Regions from separate parts of the Streptomyces sp. NPDC051136 genome, predicted to be linked through region 2. Evidence: riboswitches for the same ligand, from Rfam matches in the RefSeq annotation. Region 2 holds a riboswitch; each other region holds the start of a gene.

Region 1 (7,089 bases), on a different contig from region 2:
AGCGTGGGCCCGGCGGTGCCGGCCACGGCGGTTCCGGCCGAGTAGGCCACCCACCCGTTCAGTAAGGCGCCCCCCGCCGGGGGGCGCCTTATTTGCACGTCCATGTGCAACAAACTACGCTGCTCTTGTCTGCTCATCTATGGGCAATTAACTTGCCCTCGTTCGTATCCGGGAGCCTTCATGCCCCTACTGGCCACCACCCCCGTCGAGAAGATGTCCGGGCCCTACGCCCGGCGCTGGTGGGCTCTCCTGGTCCTCTGCCTGAGCCTGCTGATCGTCGTCATGGCCAACACGTCGCTGATCGTGGCCGCCCCGGACATGACGGCCGACCTCGGGCTGAGCAGCAGCGACCTGCAATGGGTCATCGACGGCTACACCGTCCCCTACGCCGCGCTGATGCTGGTGCTCGGCGCGATAGGCGACAAGTACAGCCGCCGCGGCGCCCTGGTCACCGGTCTGGTGATCTTCGCGGGCGGTTCGGTGATGGGCAGTCTGGTCCACGAGACGGGGCTGGTCGTCGCGGCCCGCGCGGTCATGGGCGTCGGCGCCGCCGTCGTCATGCCGGCCACCCTGTCCCTGCTGGTCGCGGTCTTCCCCAAGGGCGAGCGGGCCCGTGCCATCACGGCCTGGACCGCCACCTCGGGACTCGCCATCGCGGTCGGCCCGCTGGTCGCCGGCTGGCTCCTTGAGGACCACGCCTGGGGCTCGACCTTCCTGGTCAACGTCCCCGTCGCGGTCCTCGCCGTCATCGGCGCGCTGGTCCTCGTACCGCCGTCCAGGGCGGCCGGCCAGGGCCGCATCGACTACGTCGGCGGTCTGCTCTCGATCGTCTCCGTCGGCAGCCTCGTCTACGCCACCATCGAGGGCCCGCACTTCGGCTGGGGCGCGGGACCGGTCACCGGGGCCGTCGTCGCCGGGGTCGGCCTGATCGCCTTCGTGGCCTGGGAGCTGCGCCACCCGCACCCCATGCTCGACGTGCGCAGGTTCCTGCTGCGGCCCTTCAGCGGCTCCATGCTGGCGGTGCTGTTCTTCTTCTTCGGCACCTACGGCGCCATCTACTACGCCACGCAGTTCCTGCAGTTCGTGCTCGGCTACGGCGCGCTGGAGACCGGCGTACGGCTGCTGCCGCTGGCCGGGGCCGTGTTCGTGGGCGCCGCGGTGACCGGCCGGCTGACGCCGAAGCTCGGCGTGAGGGCCATGGTCGGCTCCGGCATGGCGATCGGCACCGTCGGCGTCTTCCTGCTCGTCCTGATCGAGCAGGGCTCCACCTACGCCGACTTCCTCGCCCCGATGCTGCTGCTCGGACTCGCCATCGGCCTGAGCGTCTCCCCGGCGACCGACACCATCATGGGCTCCTTCCCGGAGAGCGAACTGGGCGTCGGCGGCGGCGCCAACGACACCGCGCTGGAACTGGGCGGCTCGCTGGGCATCGCCGTGCTGGGCTCCCTGCTCGGCACCGCCTACCGCGACGAACTGGCCGGCCTCGTCGGCGACCGGCTCCCGGCCGCCGCCCTCGACACCGCCCAGGACTCCGTGGGCGGCGGACTGGCCGTCGCCCGGCGGCTCGCCACCGACCCGGCCGCGGGTCCCGAGCAGGCGCACGCCCTCACCGACGCCGTGAACAAGGCCTTCGCGCACGGCGTCTCGACGACCAGTCTCGTCGGCGGCGTCATCATGGCCGCCGGCACCCTGATCGTCCTCGCCGTCCTGCCCGGCCGCCGGGCCCGGCAGCAGGCCGACGAGGACACGGTGCGCGGCGTGGGGCAGGACCGGGAGACCGAGCCCGCCCGCTCACAGGGCTGACCCGGTCCCGGGGTGTGCGCGGGTCCGGGCGGTGCTCCGGGTGCCGGCGCACACCCCGTCAGTCGGCCAGCGCCGCCAGCTCCTCCGCCGTGCGCGGGCCCGTCGCCGAGTCCGCCAGCAGGCCGCGGGCCCGCAGCAGCCCGGTCGCCGCGACGCCCCACGGGAGCCGCAGCCCGGCCTGCCGCAGCAGGTCGGTGCGGGCCAGCGTCGGCGCGGTCGGGCCGGTGCGCACACCGTCCGGGGTGAGCAGGGCGGCGTCGTCGGACCAGCGCAGGGCGAGGTCGACGTCGTGGGTGGCCATCACCACGGTGGTGCCCGCGGCGCGCAGCCGGTCCAGGGTGGCGAGCAGCCGCTCCTGCCCGTCCGGGTCGAGCCCGGCGGTCGGCTCGTCGAGGATCAGCACCCGGGGCCGCATCGCGACCGCCCCGGCGATCGCCGTCCGCTTGCGCTGCCCGTACGACAGCAGGTGCGTGGGCCGGTCGGCCAGCGCCGCGATGTCCAGCGCGGCCAGCGCCTCCCCGACCCGGGAGCGCACCTCCGCGTCCGGCAGGCCGAGGTTCAGCGGCCCGAAGGACACGTCCTGGCCGACCGAGGCGGCGAAGAGCTGGTCGTCCGGGTCCTGCACCACCAGCTGCACCGTGGTCCGCAGCCGGGTCAGCCCCTTGCGGTCGTACGTCACCGGCTCGCCGCCGAGCGTCAACGACCCCGCCCGCGGCCGCAGTCCGCCGCTGAGCAGCCGCATCAAGGTGGTCTTGCCGCTGCCGTTGCGGCCGAGCAACGCCAGCGCACGTCCCTCGCGCACCGCGAAGTCCAGCCCCGCCAGCACGTCGGGGCCCTCCTCGTACGCGAAGGACGCACCCCGCAGGGCGACCAGGGCCGGTTCCGGTGACAGCGCCGGTCCGCTCACGACAGGGGTCCTTCCAGTACGAGGGTGAGACCGGCCAGCACCGCGAGGAGCGCGACACTCGCCGCCGTGAACGGCACCGAGAGCCGCGCCTCGGGCACCAGCACGCGCAGCGTGCCGTCGTAACCGCGCCCGGCGAGCCCCGACTGGAGCCGAGCCGCCCGGTCGAAGGCCCGCACGAACGCGGTGGCCCCGAGCCCGCCGAGCGAACGCCAGGTCGCCGCCCGGGTGGTGTGCCCCAGCCGCGCGGCCTGCGCCTCGCGGATCCGGCGCACCGAGTCCAGCAGCAGGAAACTCATCCGGTACGTCACCAGCGCCACGTCCACGACCGGCGCCGGCACCCCGGCCCGCACCAGCCGCGGCAACAGGTCGGACATCGGCGTGGTGAACGCGAACAGCAGCACCCCGAGCGAGGCCGCCGAGGTGCGCAGCAGCAGCTCACCCGCGCGCACCGCACCGCCGTCCGCCGCCGACAGGAACCCGTCCGGGCCCCCGACCTGCACCAGCAGTGGCAGCACCCCCGTCACACAGAATCCCAACGGCACCCGGTACGCCCGCCACAGCCGGCGTCCGGGCACACCCGCCGGGCCGAGCAGCACGATCAGCGCCGTCACCAGCACCAGTGCCGCGCCGGGCCACGGCGGCAGCGAGATCGCGAGCACGGTCAGACCGAGCCCGAGCACGGCCTTGTCCACGGGGTGCCGGCGGCGCCAGCGACTGCTGTGCGCCGCCGCGTCGATCGGCAGCACTCAGTCCCCACCGGGGGTGTCCCGCGGAGCCGCCGTCGCCGCCGTCGACGCCCGCTCCTCACCCTGCCGCCGGCCCCGGCGCAGCCCGAAGTAGTACGCCAGCACGCCCGCGCCGAGCGCGGCCTGCAACGCGAACAGCGCCGACTCGATCTCCCCGGAGGGCGGTTCGTACAGCGGGGAGAACCACGGTTCGTAGTCCGGCTCGATCTCGGTGATCGCCGTCTCCGCCTCCGCGTCCGCACCGGCGAACGGCTCCTCCTTGTGGTCGCCCAGCCCCAGCACCAGCGGCAGCACCGCCAGCGCGGCGACGGCGAGCAGCAGCAGGGCGTTGATCTTCGCGTTCCGGCTCATCGGGCCACCGCCTGTTCCTTGTTCCCGCTACCCGCCGGCGCCTTCGTCAGGAGCACGCCCAGCCGGGTCAGTTCACCCTTGCTGGACTGCACCAGCAGTCGCATGACGATCACGGTGAGCAGGCCCTCGCTCACCGCCAGCGGGATCTGCGTGACGGCGAAGATCGAGCCGAACTTGCCGAGCGCGCCCAGGAAACCGCTGCTCGGGTCGGGGAAGGCCAGCGCCAGCTGCACGCTGGTGACGCAGTAGGTGGACAGGTCGGCGACGAACGCCCCGAAGAACACGGTGACCATCAACGGCACATCGAAGCGGCGCAGCAGGCGGTAGACGCCGTAACCGGCCCAGGGGCCGACGATGGCCATCGAGAAGACGTTGGCCCCGAGCGTGGTCAGCCCGCCGTGGGCGAGCAGCAGCGCCTGGAAGAGCAGGGTGATGGTGCCCAGTACCGCCATGATCGGCGGCCGGAACAGGACGGCGCCCAGACCGGTGCCGGTCGGGTGGGAACAACTCCCGGTGACCGAAGGCAGCTTCAGGGCCGACAGGACGAACGTGAAGGCCCCCGAGGCCCCGAGGAGCAGGGTGCTCTCCGGGTGCTCCCTGACCTCACGGGTGAGTGACCGGACTCCGTGGACGACGAACGGCGCGGACGCGACACCCCAGGCGATCGCGTGCGCCGGTGGCAGAAAGCCCTCGGCTATGTGCATGGCTCAGCAGACCCTCTCCAGCACCTCGTGGATGGACGACGCGCCTTGGCCGGTCTCCTGGCTTACGGGTACCACCGCCCGTGCTCCGCCTTCCCGGACCGCAAGCGATCCAGTGGCTGCCCGCGAGGGCCGGAGCCGGACTTCCCGATTCACAGTGGCGAGGGCCGCACCGGCATCACACCGGATTTCCCGTTCACCAAGGCGTGGCGACAGTAGTGCTCACACGGGGCCGGGCACAAGCGGGCCGCACGCCGGGCGGACGCCCCGCCGGGCCGTCGAAGAGGCCCGGGGCCTGCGAAAACGCAAGGCGCCACCGGTCCGACATCCGCCACCGCCCCTCCGCGCCCGACGTGGCGAAGATCTCCGCGCGCCTGTGCCGCGGAGCACCCGGATCGGCGGAACCGGCCCCGCTGATCCGGGGGACCTGACCACCCTGTCCGCATCCGGCCGGTCACCGTGGCGCCTCCGCCGCCTCCTTCGGTGCCCTGCCCGCCTCCGGCCCGGTCCGGCGCACCAGTTGGGCGACGACGAAGGAGACGACCGACGCCATGACGATCAGCGGCGTCTGGTCGTGGGCGTCCCGGCCCATCAGCAGCACCGCCAGGACCGCGCTGGCCAGCGGCAGCCCCGTCACCGCGGCCGCCGCGGCGGAGATGCCGAGGGCGAGGGCCGGGGTCGCGCCGAACCCGGGCAGCCCGGAGCAGGCCAGGGCGGTCGCCGCGCCCAGCAGCACCGACGGGAAGATCGGGCCGCCGCGCAGCGCCCCCAGCGCGATGCCCCAGGCCAGTCCCTTGCACGCGACCAGCGCGACGAGCGCCCCGACGGACCACGCGTGGGGGTGCGCGGCGAGCTGGGCGAGGGCGGCCTGGCCGGACAGCGCCGCCTCGGCCGGGGAGCGGCCCGTGATGAGCGCGTACGCGGCGATGCAGACGCCGACGGCGGTGGCGCACACGACGGTGCGGGTGGCCCTGCGGTGCCGGGTCCAGGTGACGGTGCGATGGCCCAGCCCCCGGGCCAGCGTGACCAGTACGGCGATCAGGGCCGCCGTGGGAAGACCCCACAGGAAGTCGCCCGCGTCCGGACCGGCCTGCGGCGGCAGATCGGGCAGGGCCAACGCGCCGATGTCCAGCCCCGTCCACTGCCCGAAGCCGGTGAAGACCAGCGCGCCCGTCGCGCTGGCCAGCAGACACGGCAGCAGCAGCGTGACCATCTGCGCCCCGGCGAGCCCGGCCCCCTCGATGAGCAGGACCGCCGCCGCGACCGGACCGCCGAGAATGGTGGAGATCGCGGCGGTGGAGCCGGCCGTGGCGAGGATCGCGCTCGCCCGCTGGTCGCCGCCCGCACCTGCCCGCCGCACCGCCAGCAGGGCGAGCCCGCTGCCGACGGCCATGAGCGGAGCCTCCGGACCCAGCACCACGCCGAGCGGCAGCGTGGCCAGCGCGGCGAGCACCGCGCCGGGCAGGGCACGCGGGCCGACCGGCGCACCGCCCAGGCCGTTCACCGGGAGATGGCCGCCGCCGCCCGGCATCCGGGTCACGATCGGCGCCAGGATCAGCCCGGCCAGGAGCAGCGCGGGCAGCGGCCACCACCAGGGCGGCGTGTCGTAACCGGCCGCCTCGGGCAGCGAGGTCCACACCCAGTGCTGCAACTCGTGCTGGAGGCCGACGAAGAAGAAGCAGGCCAGCGCGATGGGCACGCCCAGCAGCACGCACAGCAGCAACAGCCGCCGGTAGCCGGGGCTGAGCAGGGTCTGCCGCAGGGACTGCTCAGCCCGGTCCGCGGCGGCGTTCGCGGGCCCGCTCACCGAACCGGCCCGCGCGGGCCCCGCCGGGAGAGCCCGACCGACCGGGGCAGCCGACCCCGCCGGGACAGCAAGCACCCCCGGGCCAGCAAGCACCCCCGGGCCAGCGGGCCCCGCCGGGACAGTCGGGACAGCGGCCGACTCGTCACATGCCCTCCTTCGTCCGCGCCGCGCTCCGTCGCCGGCCCCGCCGGTCCCGTCGCCGGTCGGTCGCGGGCAGCCGCGGGTGCCGTTCAGTCAACGCGAGTCCGCGAGCCCCCGCATGCGCAGGACCGGCGCGCGGTTCACCCGTTCGGCGTACCCGCGTGGCCGGGGAGCCCGGACGCCCGCAGGCTCGGAACGACCTGTCGGTGCCGTCGGCGCCGGTGGGCAGCTGCCCCGTACGGGGGACACAGAAAGGACTCCGCTCATGAGCCAGCACGCCGAACCCACGCCCGGCCGGCCGTCCCGCGGCGACGCCTCCTGGGCTCAGCGCTCGGGCGACCGCACCAGCGGCTGGGTGACCGGAGGGGTCGTCTTCGCGGGCGTACTGCTGCTGCTGAACGGCGCCCTCGCCGTCCTGCAGGGCATCGCGGCCATCGCCGAGGACGACGTGTACGCCCGTATCGGCACCTACGTCTACGAGATGAGCCTCACCGGCTGGGGGATCGTCCACGTCATCCTGGGCGCCCTCGTGTTCGTCACCGGGTTCGGCCTGCTCAAGGACATGGCCTGGGCGCGGGTGGCGGGTATCGTCCTGGCCTCGCTGAGCCTGGTCGCCCAGTTCCTCTTCCTGCC
Region 2 (7,089 bases):
ACCTCAGCGCGAAGCGCTTCCCGGCGCTGCGCCGCTCCCTGGTGAAGTACACCTCCCTCTACACCGCGCTCGCCGAGGTGTACGACGTCCACCTCGCCGAGGCCGAGGAGACCATCGAGACCTCGCTGGCCACCCCGCGCGAGGCCGGCCTGCTCGGCACGGACGTCGGCCTGCCGATGCTGATGCTCTCCCGGCACTCGCAGGACCGCACCGGTCAGCCGGTGGAATGGGTGCGCTCGGTGTACCGGGGCGACCGCTACAAGTTCGTGGCCCGCCTCAAGCGCCCTCAGGACTAGGGCATACCCGGCATACGCTCCCGCGCGCGAGCGCGAGATTGCAGTTGAGGACCGATATACGGACGAGGTCTTCCGCTGTCTTGACACCGTCACCTACATTTCGTGCGCACTGCACGAGGTGATCAGCGAGGGGACGGAGCCGCGCATGCCAGAAGACACAGAAGCGAGCAGAGAGCCGGTGGTGACGCCGGTGCGCGTCGTCATCGGGCTCTGCCTCGTCGCACCGTTCGTCGCCATGCTGTGGGTCGGTTCGTACGCGAAGTCCGACCCGACGTTCATCGGCATTCCCTTCTTCTACTGGTACCAGATGGCCTGGGTGCTGATCTCCACGGTGCTGACGGTGATCGCGTACCAGCTGTGGCAGCGCGACCAGCGCGGACGCGCCGCCCACTCCGCCGCCGCCTCCACCCCGAAGGGCGGTGAGCCGCGATGAACGACGGCGTGAACGGCGTCGCACTCGCCGTCTTCATCTTCTTCTTCGTCCTCGTCACCGCCATGGGCTTCCTGGCCGCGCGCTGGCGCCGGGCCGAGAACGAGCACAGCCTCGACGAGTGGGGCCTCGGCGGCCGCTCGTTCGGCACCTGGGTCACCTGGTTCCTGCTGGGCGGCGACCTGTACACCGCGTACACCTTCGTGGCCGTCCCGGCGGCGATCTACGCGGCGGGCGCGTCCGGCTTCTTCGCGGTGCCGTACACGATCCTGGTCTACCCGCTGATCTTCACCTTCCTGCCCCGCCTGTGGTCGGTCTCGCACAAGCACGGGTACGTGACGACCTCGGACTTCGTGCGCGGCCGGTTCGGCTCCAAGGGCCTGTCGCTGGCGGTCGCCGTCACCGGCATCCTGGCGACGATGCCGTACATCGCGCTCCAGCTGGTCGGCATCCAGGCCGTCCTGGACGTGATGGGCGTCGGCGGCGGCGAGGACACCAACTGGTTCGTCAAGGACCTGCCGCTGCTGATCGCCTTCGGCGTGCTGGCGGCGTACACCTACTCGTCGGGACTGCGCGCGCCCGCGCTGATCGCGTTCGTGAAGGACACGCTGATCTACATCGTGATCGCGGTGGCGATCATCTACATCCCGATCAAGCTGGGCGGCTTCGACGACATCTTCGCGTCGGCGAGCGACAAGTTCACCGAGGCGGGGGCGGGCGGAGTGGTGCCGGCCGCGGGGGGCCAGTGGACGTATGCGACCCTGGCGCTCGGCTCGGCGCTGGCCCTGTTCATGTACCCGCACTCGATCACCGCCACGCTGTCCTCGCGCAGCCGTGAGGTGATCCGCCGCAACACCACGATCCTGCCGCTGTACTCGCTGATGCTGGGCCTGCTCGCGCTGCTGGGCTTCATGGCGATCGCGGCCGGGGTGAAGGTGAAGAACGGCCAGCTGGCGATCCCGCAGCTGTTCGAGAACATGTTCCCGGACTGGTTCGCGGGCGTGGCCTTCGCGGCCATCGGCATCGGCGCCCTGGTCCCGGCGGCGATCATGTCGATCGCGGCCGCGAACCTCTTCACCCGCAACATCTACAAGGACTTCATCAAGCCGGACGCCACGCCGCAGCAGGAGACCAAGGTCTCCAAGCTGGTGTCGCTCCTGGTGAAGGTGGGCGCGCTGATCTTCGTCCTGGGCATGGACAAGACCGTCGCGATCAACTTCCAGCTGCTGGGCGGCATCTGGATCCTGCAGACCTTCCCGGCCCTGGTCGGCGGCCTGTTCACCCGCTGGTTCCACCGCTGGGCGCTGCTCGGCGGCTGGGCGGTCGGCATGGTCTACGGCACGGTCGCCGCCTACGGCGTGGCCTCGCCGACGCAGAAGCACTTCGGCGGCTCCTCCGACGAGATTCCCGGCATCGGCGAGATCGGCTACATCGGTCTCACCGCCTTCGTGCTGAACGTCGTGGTCACCGTGGTCCTGACCTTCGTCCTGAGGGCCCTCAAGGCGCCCGACGGCGTGGACGAGACCAGCCCGGCCGACTACACGGCGGACGCCGGAGACCCCGGTGTCCAGGTGGAACTGCCGCCGGCCACGGCGGGCAGCTCGCACTGACCCCGGCCGGAGTCCCGGCATCGAGGCGGGCCGTCGGAGAAATCCGGCGGCCCGCCGTCGTACCCGTGGGGCACACTCGGCCGCATGGACTTCGCGATCCGGCCGGCGGCCGACGACGAGTACGACACCCTCGGCGAGATCACGGCGCAGGCCTATCTCCGGGACGGCCTCCTCGACTTCGGTGAGGACGACGCCTACCTCGGTGAGCTGAGGAACGTGGGCAAGCGGGCGGCGGCCGCGCAGGTGCTGGTCGCCGCGGCGGACGGCCAGGTGCTCGGCGGCGTCACCTTCGTGCCCTCGGGCGGCCCCATGGCGGACATCGCGCGGCCCGGCGAGGCCGAGATACGCATGCTCGCCGTCTCCCGCCCGGCACGCGGCCGCGGGGCCGGTGAGGCCCTCGTGCGGGCCTGCGTCGACCGGGCACGGTCCGTCGAGGGGTGCACGGGCGTCGTGCTGTCGACCCAGCGCGCCATGCGCTCCGCCCACCGCCTCTACGAGCGCCTGGGTTTCGTGCGCACGCCCGACCGCGACTGGAACCCGCTTCCCGAGCTGGACGGCTTCACGCTGCTCACCTACCGGCTGACGCTCTGACACCGAACCGGCGCGACGCGCGGGCACGGCAGCCGGACACAACATCTGGGGGTGCTGGCGGAGCCCGGCACTAGATGTATGCTCGTGCTCGCTGTCGCCGCAGGGGAATCCGGTGCGAATCCGGAACTGTCCCGCAACGGTGTACTTGCGTGCATCCGTACGTCTTCGCACGTGCGCGCACGCCTGTCCAGTCCGAGGACCTGCCGACGGTGCGCCCGGCCGAACCGGCCCGGGTGCCATGACGTCCGGGCCTCGTGGAGTGGGCCGGTGGACGCGACGCCGTGCGCGCTCGTGCCGCCCCCTGCCCTCCCCCAGGCCCCGTGCCGAGCGAGGGAGTGCTCCACGTGACCATCGCGCCAGCCGATCCGGCTTCAGCGACCCCGGTGACGGCGACCGGGGAACCCGACGGACCCGGTGCCGCCCTGCTGCGGACCCTGACCGGGCTCACCGCCGACCTCCCCGGCGCCGATCCCGGACGAGTGGCCGCCGCCGCACTGCGCGGCCGGTCCGCCCGCGCCGACGAGGCCGAGCTGCGCGAGCTGGCCACGGAGGCGTCCGCCGGGCTGATCTCCGAGGACCCGGTCTACTCCCGGCTGGCCGCCCGGCTGCTCACCCTCGGCATCCGCGACGAGGCCGCCTCACAGGGAGTCGTCGCCTTCACCGACGCGGTCGCCACCGGGCACCGCGAGGGCCTGATCGCCGACCGCACCGCCGCGTTCGTGCGGCTGCACGGCGACCGCCTGGACGCGCTGGTCGACCCGGACGCCGACGACCGCTTCGGCTACTTCGGGCTGCGCACCGTGTACAGCCGCTACCTGCTGCGCCACCCGATCACCCGCAAGGCCGTCGAGACCCCCCAGCACTTCCTGCTGCGGGTCGCCGCCGGACTCGCCGAGGACGACACCGCCCGGTCGGTCGACGAGGTCGCCGCGCTCTACGGTCTGATGAGCCGCCTGGACTACCTGCCCTCCTCGCCCACCCTCTTCAACTCCGGCACCCGGCACGCCCAGATGTCGTCCTGCTACCTCCTGGACTCCCCCAAGGACGAGCTGGACTCCCTCTACGACCGGCTGCACCAGGTGGCCCGCCTGTCCAAGCACGCCGGCGGCATCGGCATCGCCTACTCCCGCGTCCGTTCCCGCGGTTCGCTGATCCGCGGCACCAACGGGCACTCCAACGGCATCGTCCCGTTCCTGAAGACGCTGGACGCCTCGGTCGCCGCCGTGAACCAGGGCGGCCGGCGCAAGGGTGCCGCGGCGGTCTACCTGGAGACCTGGCACGCGGACGTCGAGGAGTTCCTGGAGCTGCGGGACAACACCGGTGAGGACGCCCGCCGTACGCACAACCTGAACCTCGCGCACTGGATCCCGGACGAGTTCATGCGCCGCGTGGACGCCGACGGGTCCTGGTCGCTGTTCTCCCCCGCCGACGTGCCGGAGCTGACCGACCTGTGGGGCGAGGAGTTCGACGCCGCGTACCGCGGGGCGGAGGAGGCGGGACTCGCCCGCAAGGTGCTGCCCGCCCGTGAGCTGTACGGCCGCATGATGCGCACCCTGGCGCAGACCGGCAACGGCTGGATGACCTTCAAGGACACCGCCAACCGCACGGCCAACCAGACCGCGACCCCCGGCCACGTCGTCCACTCCTCCAACCTCTGCACGGAGATCCTGGAGGTCACGGACGACGGGGAGACGGCGGTCTGCAACCTCGGCTCGGTCAACCTCGGCGCGTTCGTCGACCGGACGGCGGGTGACCTCGACTGGGAGCGCCTGGACGCCACCGTCCGCACCGCCGTGACCTTCCTGGACCGGGTCGTCGACATCAACTTCTACCCGACCGAGCAGGCGGGCCGCTCCAACGCCCGCTGGCGCCCGGTCGGGCTCGGCGCGATGGGCCTGCAGGACGTCTTCTTCCAGCTGCGCCTGCCCTTCGACTCGCCCGAGGCGAAGGCCCTGTCCACCCGCATCGCCGAGCGGATCATGCTCGCCGCGTACGAGACCTCCGCCGACCTCGCCGAGCGCGGTGGCCCCGCCCCGGCCTGGGAGAAGACCCGTACGGCACAGGGCGTGCTGCACCCGGACCACTACGGCGTGGAGCCCGCCTGGCCGGAGCGCTGGGCCGCGCTGCGCGCCCGCATGGCGACGACCGGGCTGCGCAACTCGCTGCTCCTGGCGATCGCGCCGACCGCGACCATCGCCTCCATCGCCGGTGTCTACGAGTGCATCGAGCCGCAGGTGTCCAACCTGTTCAAGCGCGAGACGCTGTCCGGTGAGTTCCTCCAGGTCAACTCCTACCTGGTGGACGACCTCAAGCGGCTCGGCGTGTGGGACGCGCGCACCCGTGAGGCGCTGCGCGAGGCGAACGGATCGGTGCAGGGCTTCTCCTGGATCCCCGAGGACGTGCGCGCGCTGTACCGCACCGCCTGGGAGATCCCGCAGCGCGGCCTGATCGACATGGCCGCCGCCCGCACCCCGTACCTGGACCAGGCGCAGTCCCTCAACCTGTTCCTGGAGACGCCGACCATCGGGAAGCTCTCCTCGATGTACGCGTACGCCTGGAAGCAGGGCCTGAAGACCACGTACTACCTGCGTTCACGCCCGGCGACCCGCATCGCCCGCGCCGCGGCCCGCGCCACCACCGTCCCCGCGCAGGCCGCCCCCGGTCCCGAAGCGGTCGCCTGCTCCCTGGAAAACCCCGAGTCCTGCGAGGCCTGCCAGTAATGACCGCCGAGACCCCCGCGAACCCCGAGAACCGCGTGACGAAGAACCTGCTCGACCCGGGCTTCGAGCTGACCCTGCGCCCGATGCGCTACCCGGACTTCTACGAGCGCTACCGGGACGCCATCAAGAACACCTGGCACGTCGAGGAGGTCGACCTCCACTCGGACGTCGCCGACCTGGCGAAGCTCAGCCCCGAGGAGCAGCACCTGATCGGCCGGCTGGTGGCCTTCTTCGCCACCGGTGACTCGATCGTGGCGAACAACCTGGTGCTGACGCTGTACAAGCACATCAACTCCCCCGAGGCGCGGCTGTACCTGAGCCGCCAGCTCTTCGAGGAGGCCGTCCACGTCCAGTTCTACCTGACCCTGCTGGACACCTACCTGCCCGACCCGGAGGACCGTGCCGCCGCCTTCGCGGCCGTGGAGAACATCCCCTCCATCCGGGAGAAGGCCGAGTTCTGCTTCCGGTGGATGGACTCGGTGGAGTCGATCGACCGCCTGGAGTCCCGGGCCGACCGGCGCCGTTTCCTGCTGAACCTCATCTGCTTCGCCGCGTGCATCGAGGGTCTGTTCTTCTACGGCGCCTTCGCCTACGTCTACTGGTTCCGCAGCCGGGGCCTGCTGCACGGACTGGCCACCGGCACCAACTGGGTGTTCCGGGACGAGACCATGCACATGTCCTTCGCGTTCGACGTCGTCGACACCGTCCGCAAGGAGGAGCCGGAGCTGTTCGACGAGCGGCTCGGGGAGCAGGTCACCGACATGCTGAGGGAGGCCGTCGAGGCCGAGCTGCAGTTCGCGCGCGACCTGTGCGGTGACGGCCTCCCGGGTATGAACACCGACTCGATGCGGCAGTACCTGGAGTGCGTGGCCGACCAGCGTCTGACCCGGCTCGGCTTCGCCCCGGTCTACGGCTCCGAGAACCCCTTCTCCTTCATGGAGCTGCAGGGGGTTCAGGAGTTGACCAACTTCTTCGAGCGGCGCCCCTCGGCGTACCAGGTGGCGGTGGAGGGCACCGTCGACCTGTCCGAGGACTTCTGAGTCTGCTGAGGCTGCTGCTGAGTCTCCTTCCCTCGGCTCCTCCCCTCCCGGGCCTCCCTGATCTGACGGTCGACGCGCTTGTCGCGCACGACGCCGATCACCGAGGGGAGGACCATGAGGACGAGGAGTCCGAAGGTCGCGAGCATTCCGACAAGGCCTTCGATCTGGTTTCCGGTCATGACACCACTGTCGCGCCGGATGCTCCTTACCGGGAGTGGCAGGACTGCCGTAGGGCCTCGATTTCCTGCCACTTCCGAGGCACACTGGCGGCATGCTGCGCAACGTGGCCGCCGTCCTGCTGGACGGCGCGCACCCCTTCGAACTGGGCGTGATCTGCGAGGTCTTCGGCATCGACCGGAGCGACGAGGGCCTGCCTGAGTACGACTTCGCGGTGGTCTCCGC
Region 3 (7,089 bases), on a different contig from region 2:
TAGCGCTTGGCGACGTCCTGCCAGTTGACGACGGCCCACATGGCGTCGATGAAGTCGACCTTCTGGTTCTTGTACTGCAGGTAGAACGCGTGCTCCCAGGCGTCGAAGACCAGGATCGGGGTGGAGCCCTGGCCGACGTTGCCCTGGTGGTCGTAGACCTGCTCGACGATCAGGCGGCCGCTCAGGGGCTCGTAGGCCAGCACGCCCCAGCCCGAACCCTGGGTGGTCGCGGCGGCCTTGGTCAGCTGCGTCTTGAAGCCGGCGAAGGAGCCGAAGGACTCGGTGATCGCGTCGGCCAGGTCGCCCACGCCGTCGGCCGCCAGGGGCTCGCCGCCGCCGTCGCCGGTCATGTTGTGCCAGTAGATCGAGTGCAGGATGTGACCGGAGAGGTGGAAGGCCAGGTTCTTCTCCAGGCCGTTGATGGAGCCCCACTGCTCCTTGTCCCGCGCCTCGGCGAGCTGCTCCAGCGTGTCGTTGGCGCCCTTCACGTACGCGGCGTGGTGCTTGTCGTGGTGCAGCTCGATGATCTGCGGGTTGATGACCGGTTCGAGCTCCGCGTAGTCGTAGGGAAGCTCAGGGAGCGTGTACACCGCCATGTCCAACATCCTCCGACGTTATTGCCAATAATGTGCAAGTGCACGCTAACAGCAGATGCCGGAGCGGAAGATCAGGCATTGGTCCTAGGACCCGTGTCGCCCGGCGGGCGGGCGGCACGGGTCCGTCGCGGGCCGGCCGTGCTCAGTCCTCGCCCTCCAGGTCGCCCTCGGTCTCCAGGTACGCCTGGCGCAGCGCGGCCAGGACCTCCGGGTCGGGCTTCTCCCACATGCCACGCGACTCCGCCTCCAGCAGCCGCTCGGCGATGCCGTGCAGGGCCCAGGGGTTGGCCTGCTGGAGGAACTCGCGGTTGGCCGGGTCCAGGACGTAGGTCTCGGTGAGCTTGTCGTACATCCAGTCGGCCATGACACCCGTGGTGGCGTCGTAGCCGAAGAGGTAGTCGACGGTCGCGGCGAGTTCGAAGGCGCCCTTGTAGCCGTGGCGGCGCATCGCCTCGATCCACTTGGGGTTGACCACGCGGGCACGGAAGACGCGGGAGGTCTCCTCGACCAGCGTGCGCGTGCGGACGGTCTCGGGCCGGGTGGAGTCGCCGATGTACGCCTCGGGGGCGGTGCCGCGCAGGGCGCGGACGGCGGCCACCATGCCGCCGTGGTACTGGAAGTAGTCGTCCGAGTCGGCGATGTCGTGTTCGCGGGTGTCGGTGTTCTTCGCGGCCACCGCGATGCGCCGGTACGCCGTCTCCATCTCGTCGCGGGCCGGGCGGCCGTCGAGGTCGCGGCCGTAGGCGTAGCCGCCCCAGACGGTGTAGACCTCGGCGAGGTCGGCGTCGGTGCGCCAGTCGCGGGAGTCGATGAGCTGGAGCAGTCCGGCGCCGTAGGTGCCGGGACGGGAGCCGAAGATGCGGGTGGTGGCCCGGCGTTCGTCACCGTGCTCGGCGAGGTCGGCCTGGACGTGGGCGCGGACGCGGTTGACCTCGGCGGGCTCCTCCAGGGACGCGGCGAGCCGTACGGCGTCGTCGAGCAGGCCGACGGTGTGCGGGAAGGCGTCCCGGAAGAAACCCGAGATGCGCAGGGTGACGTCGATGCGGGGGCGGCCCAGCTCCTCGTACGGGACGGGTTCGAGGCCGGTGACGCGGCGGGAGGCGTCGTCCCAGACCGGGCGGACGCCGAGCAGGGCGAGGGCCTCGGCGACGTCGTCGCCCGCGGTGCGCATGGCGCTGGTGCCCCACAGGGAGAGGCCGACGGAGGTCGGCCAGTCGCCGTGGTCGGTGCGGTACCGCTCCAGGAGGCTGTCGGCGAGGGCCTGCCCGGTCTCCCAGGCCAGCCGGGAGGGGACGGCCTTGGGGTCGACCGAGTAGAAGTTGCGGCCGGTCGGCAGGACGTTGACCAGGCCGCGCAGCGGCGACCCGGAGGGCCCGGCGGGGACGAAGCCGCCGTTCAGGGCGTGCACGGCGTGGTCGATCTCGGCGGTGGTGGCGGCGAGCCGCGGGACGACCTCGCGGGCCGCGAACTCCAGGATCGCGGCGACCTGTTCGCCGTGCCCGGTGGGTACGGCGGCCGGGTCCCAGTCCGCGTCCTCCATCGCCTGGACGAGCGCGCGGGCCCGTTCCTCGGCGGCGTCGGCCGTGGTGCGGGTGGCGGCGGACTCGTCCAGGCCCAGGGCCTCGCGCAGACCGGGCAGGGCGGTGGCGCCGCCCCATATCTGGCGGGCGCGCAGGATGGCGAGCACGAGGTTGACGCGGTCGGCGCCGGCGGGCGGGGTGCCGAGGACGTGCAGGCCGTCGCGGATCTGGGCGTCCTTGACCTCGCAGAGCCAGCCGTCGACATGGAGGATCATGTCGTCGAAGCCCTCGTCGTCGGGCCGGTCGTCGAGGCCGAGGTCGTGGTCGAGCTTCGCGGCCTGGATGAGGGTCCAGATCTGGGCGCGGATCGCCGGGAGCTTGGCCGGGTCCATGGCCGCGATCTGGGCGTACTCGTCGAGGAGTTGTTCCAGGCGGGCGATGTCGCCGTAGGAGTCGGCGCGGGCCATCGGCGGGACGAGGTGGTCGATGAGCGTGGCGTGGACGCGGCGCTTGGCCTGGGTGCCCTCGCCGGGGTCGTTGACGAGGAACGGGTAGATCAGCGGGAGGTCGCCGAGGGCGGCGTCGGGGCCGCAGGCGGCGGACAGGCCGGCGTTCTTGCCGGGCAGCCACTCCAGGTTGCCGTGCTTGCCCAGGTGGATCATGGCGTCCGCGCCGAAGCCGCCGTCCTCGGTGCTCGCGGCGATCCAGCGGTAGGCGGCGAGGTAGTGGTGGGAGGGCGGCAGGTCCGGGTCGTGGTAGATGGCGATGGGGTTCTCGCCGAAGCCGCGCGGGGGCTGGATGAGGATCAGCAGGTTGCCGTGGCGCAGGGCGGCCAGCACGATGTCGCCCTCGGGGTTGCGGCTGCGGTCGACGAACATCTCGCCCGGCGGCGGGCCCCAGTGCTGCTCGACGGAGGTGCGCAGCTCCTCGGGGAGGGTCGCGTACCAGCGCCGGTAGTCGGCGGCCGGGACGCGCACCGGGTTGCGGGCGAGCTGCTCCTCGGTCAGCCAGTCCTGGTCGTGGCCGCCCGCCTCGATCAGCGCGCGGATCAGCTCGTCGCCGTCGCCGGAGACCAGGCCGGGGACCTCGCCGGTGCCGAAGTCGTACCCCTCCTCGCGCAGCCTGCGCAGCAGGGCGACGGCGCTGGCGGGGGTGTCGAGGCCGACCGCGTTGCCGATGCGGGAGTGCTTGGTCGGGTAGGCGGAGAGCACGAGGGCCAGGCGCTTGCCGGCGGCCGGGATGTGCCGCAGACGGGCGTGGCGTACGGCGATGCCGGCGACGCGGGCGGCGCGTTCGGGGTCGGCGACGTACGCCGGGAGGCCGTCGGCGTCGATCTCCTTGAAGGAGAACGGGACGGTGATCAGGCGGCCGTCGAACTCCGGCACGGCGATCTGGCTGGCCGCGTCCAGGGGCGACACCCCCTCGTCGTTCTCCTCCCAGGCGGTGCGCGACCCGGTCAGGCACAGGGCCTGGAGGATGGGCACGTCCAGCGCGGTGAGCGCGCCCGCGTCCCAGGACTCGTCGTCGCCGCCCGCGGAGGCTTCGGCGGGCTTGGTGCCGCCCGCCGCGAGGACGGTGGTGACGATCGCGTCCGCGGCGCGCAGCTCGGCGATCAGCTCGGGCTCGGGGGCGCGCAGGGAGGCGACGTAGAGGGGCAGGGGGCGGCCGCCGGCGGCCTCCACGGCGTCGCACAGGGCGTGCACGAAGGCGGTGTTGCCGCTCATGTGGTGGGCGCGGTAGTAGAGCACGGCCACGGCCGGGCCCTCGCCGCGGGCCGGTTCGCGCTCCAGCGGACCCCAGGTGGGCGCGGGCGCGGGGGCGTCGAAACCGTGGCCGGTGAGCAGGACGGTGTCGGACAGGAAGCGGGCGAGCTGCTCCAGGTTGGCCGGTCCGCCGTGGGCGAGGTACGCGTGCGCCTCGGCGGCGATGCCGACGGGCACGGTGGAGGCTGCCATCAGCTGGGCGTCGGGCGCCTGTTCACCGGTGAGGACGACGACCGGGCGGCCGTCGGCGAGCAGCAGGTCCAGGCCCTCCTCCCAGGCGCGCACTCCGCCGAGGAGGCGGACGACGACCAGGCCCACGCCGTCGAGGAGGCCGGGCAGGTCCTCGATCGGCAGGCGGGAGGGGTTGGCGAAGCGGTAGGGCACCGGACCGGCGGCCGCGCGGGCGCTGAGCAGGTCGGTGTCGGACGTCGACAGGAGCAGGATGCGGGGCTGCGCGGCGCGCTCCCCGGACGAATGCGGCATGCGTCGTCTGGCCTTCCTCGGGGTCCGCGCCCCGGGCGGTGAAAGACGGCGGGAGTTCCTGGCTCGTCCGGCCTCTTAGTGGCCGGATTCACAGTGGCGGGACCGCGCCGGGTTCGCACCGGGCTTCCTCCCCTGTCGCCGTCGTGGCGGCGGCGGACCGGACGATCCACCTGGTCAGCATAGTAAGGGGCGGCGCAAGAGGGCAGGGCATACAGCCGGTGTGATGGTCGGTATGCTCGCCGCCGTGCCCACTCCTCCCCCGCTTTCGTCCCCGTCGGCCGCGCCGGTTCCGCGGCACCGCGGCGACGCCTGCCCGGGGTCGCTGCGGCTGCACGCCGCCGACGACGGCGCCCTGGCCCGGGTCCGCGTGCCCGGCGGTGTCCTGACCGCCCGGCAGGCGCACGCCCTCGCGGAGGCGGCCCGGCAACTGGGCGACGGGGAGCTGCACCTGACCTCCCGCGGCAACGTGCAGTTGCGCGGACTCGGCGACGCGTGCGGCGGCGAGTTGGCCGGTCTGCTGGAGGAGGCCGGGCTCCTGCCGTCCCGTGGGCACGAGAGGGTGCGCAACATCGTGGCGTCGCCGCTGTCCGGGCTGGACGGGAACGGGGTGCGCGAGGTGCGGCCCTGGCTGTCGGCGCTGGACGCGGCGCTGTGCGCGAGCGGGGCGGCGCGCGGACTGTCGGGGCGATTCCTGTTCGCGCTCGACGACGGGCGCGGTGACATGGCCCCGCTCGGCGCCGACGTGACCGTGCGCGCCACGGCCGACGGCGGTGCGCTGATCCGCCTGGGCTCCGCGCCGCAGACGCTGCGGGTCGCCGGGGGCGACGCTCCGCGGGCGGCGCTGCTGGCGGCCGAGGTGTTCCTGGAGTGCGCCGAGGGGTCCGCCGAGCGGGTCTGGCGCATCGACGACCTGGGGCCGGGGCACACCGAGTTGACCTCCGCCCTACGACACCGCCTCGCGGCGTCGGGCATCGACTGCACCCCGGGCCCGGGCGACGCGACGGGGACCGACGACACCCGGCCGCCGGACAATACGGCGGCCACCGGCACCACCCACGACCCGAGCGGCCCGGCCGGAACGGACGGCACCCGGGCCCCGAGCCGTGCGCCGGGACCCGACAGGGCCCGGGAGCCGATCCCCGCGCCAGACACCGTCGGCACCCGCCCCCCGGGCAGCCCGGCGGCCACCGGCGGGCCCCCTCCCGGGATCGTCGGCTCCGCTCTGTCCGTCCATGTCCCGCTCGGGCGCCTGACCGCCCCGCAGTGGCGGGAGTTGACCGCGGTCGCCCCCGGTGAACTGCGCCTCACCCCCTGGCGCGGCGTCGTCGTCCCCACCGCGGACATGACCGCGTCCGAGCGGAGCGCCGCCCTCTCCCGCCTGGCCGCCGCGGGCCTCGTCACCGACCCCGCCTCGCCCTGGCCGGGCGTCGGCGCGTGCATCGGGCGGCCGGGGTGCGGCAAGTCCCACGCGGACGTCCGCGCCGACGCGACCCGCGCCCTCGGCGCCGTGGGCGGTGCCCGCCTCCCGCTGTACTGGTCCGGCTGCGAGCGGCGGTGCGGCCACCCCCGGGGCGACCGCGTCGACGTGACCGCCGTACCGGACGGCGGTTACCGCGTCACGCGGACCGACGGCGCCGGGCGGCAGACCCGCACCGCCGCGGTCCACGACCTGTCCGACCTCGCCACCGCCCTGGCGGCGATCACCTCATGAGCCGTACGAGCCGTACCACGACGACCGAGAGCAGCGAGACCAGCACCGTGACCCCCTACGACTACGAGAAGGACGGCGCGGCCATCTACCGCGCGTCCTTCGCGACCATCCGCGCGGAGGCGGACCTCGCGGCGTTGCCCGCGGACGTCAGCCAGGTCGCGGTCCGGATGATCCACGCCTGCGGCATGGTGGACCTCGTGCGCGATCTCGCGTACTCCTCCGGCGTGGTGGCCCGCGCCCGCGAGGCCCTGCGCTCCGGCGCGCCCATCCTGTGCGACGTGCGGATGGTGGCGAGCGGCGTCACGCGCAAGCGGCTGCCCGCGGACAACGACGTCCTGTGCACCCTGTCCGACCCGGCCGTCCCCGAGCTGGCGGCCAGGCTCGGCACCACGCGCAGCGCCGCCGCCCTGGAGCTGTGGCGCGACCGGCTGGAGGGGGCCGTGGTCGCCGTCGGCAACGCGCCCACCGCGCTCTTCCGGCTGCTGGAGATGATCGAGGAGGGGGCGCCCCGTCCGGCCGCCGTCATCGGCGTGCCGGTCGGCTTCGTCGGCGCCGCCGAGTCCAAGGACGCCCTGGCCGCCCACCCGTCGGGCCTGGAACACCTGGTCGTCCGGGGCCGCCGCGGGGGCAGCGCCATCGCGGCCGCCGCGCTCAACGCGATCGCTAGCGAGGAAGAATGAGCGGCAAGCTGTACGGGGTCGGGCTCGGGCCCGGCGACCCCTCCCTGATGACCGTGCGGGCCGTCGAGGTCATCGCCGGGGCCGACGTGATCGCGTACCACAGCGCCCGCCACGGCCGGTCGATCGCGCGGTCCATCGCGGCCCGGCACATCCGCGCCGACCACGTCGAGGAGCCGCTGGTCTACCCGGTCACCACCGAGACCACCGACCACCCCGGCGGCTACCAGGGCGCCATGGACGACTTCTACGCCGAGGCGTCCGCCCGGCTCGCCGCCCACCTGGACGCGGGCCGGACGGTGGCGGTCCTGGCGGAGGGCGACCCGCTCTTCTACGGCT

Evidence for each region. Region 2 has a riboswitch for cobalamin ahead of ACIBCJ_RS18895 (ribonucleoside-diphosphate reductase subunit alpha). Riboswitches for the same ligand answer to the same signal wherever they lie in the genome.
Region 1: linked by a shared signal. The riboswitch ahead of ACIBCJ_RS24180 (energy-coupling factor ABC transporter permease) and the one ahead of ACIBCJ_RS18895 (ribonucleoside-diphosphate reductase subunit alpha) in region 2 are both predicted to bind cobalamin.
Region 3: linked by a shared signal. The riboswitch ahead of cobN (cobaltochelatase subunit CobN) and the one ahead of ACIBCJ_RS18895 (ribonucleoside-diphosphate reductase subunit alpha) in region 2 are both predicted to bind cobalamin.

The regions. Positions count from the first base shown of each region.
Region 1 is NZ_JBITFE010000008.1:289,239-296,327, reverse strand. Features, by position in the region: gene ACIBCJ_RS24205 (helix-turn-helix domain-containing protein) at 1-45, shown strand, start outside; gene ACIBCJ_RS24200 (MFS transporter) at 181-1,803, shown strand; gene ACIBCJ_RS24195 (ATP-binding cassette domain-containing protein) at 1,862-2,710, opposite strand; gene cbiQ (cobalt ECF transporter T component CbiQ) at 2,707-3,456, opposite strand; gene ACIBCJ_RS24185 (energy-coupling factor ABC transporter substrate-binding protein) at 3,457-3,807, opposite strand; gene ACIBCJ_RS24180 (energy-coupling factor ABC transporter permease) at 3,804-4,511, opposite strand; cobalamin riboswitch at 4,541-4,727, opposite strand; gene ACIBCJ_RS24175 (chloride channel protein) at 4,963-6,315, opposite strand; gene ACIBCJ_RS24170 (hypothetical protein) at 6,722-7,089, shown strand, end outside.
Region 2 is NZ_JBITFE010000006.1:211,917-219,005, forward strand. Features, by position in the region: gene ACIBCJ_RS18875 (GntR family transcriptional regulator) at 1-296, shown strand, start outside; gene ACIBCJ_RS18880 (DUF3311 domain-containing protein) at 442-729, shown strand; gene mctP (monocarboxylate uptake permease MctP) at 726-2,336, shown strand; gene ACIBCJ_RS18890 (GNAT family N-acetyltransferase) at 2,421-2,927, shown strand; cobalamin riboswitch at 2,989-3,150, shown strand; gene ACIBCJ_RS18895 (ribonucleoside-diphosphate reductase subunit alpha) at 3,272-5,647, shown strand; gene ACIBCJ_RS18900 (ribonucleotide-diphosphate reductase subunit beta) at 5,647-6,687, shown strand; gene ACIBCJ_RS18905 (helix-turn-helix domain-containing protein) at 6,959-7,089, shown strand, end outside.
Region 3 is NZ_JBITFE010000009.1:62,785-69,873, reverse strand. Features, by position in the region: gene ACIBCJ_RS25240 (superoxide dismutase) at 1-596, opposite strand, end outside; gene cobN (cobaltochelatase subunit CobN) at 739-4,362, opposite strand; cobalamin riboswitch at 4,392-4,539, opposite strand; gene ACIBCJ_RS25230 (cobalamin biosynthesis protein CobG) at 4,595-6,073, shown strand; gene ACIBCJ_RS25225 (precorrin-8X methylmutase) at 6,070-6,753, shown strand; gene ACIBCJ_RS25220 (precorrin-2 C(20)-methyltransferase) at 6,750-7,089, shown strand, end outside.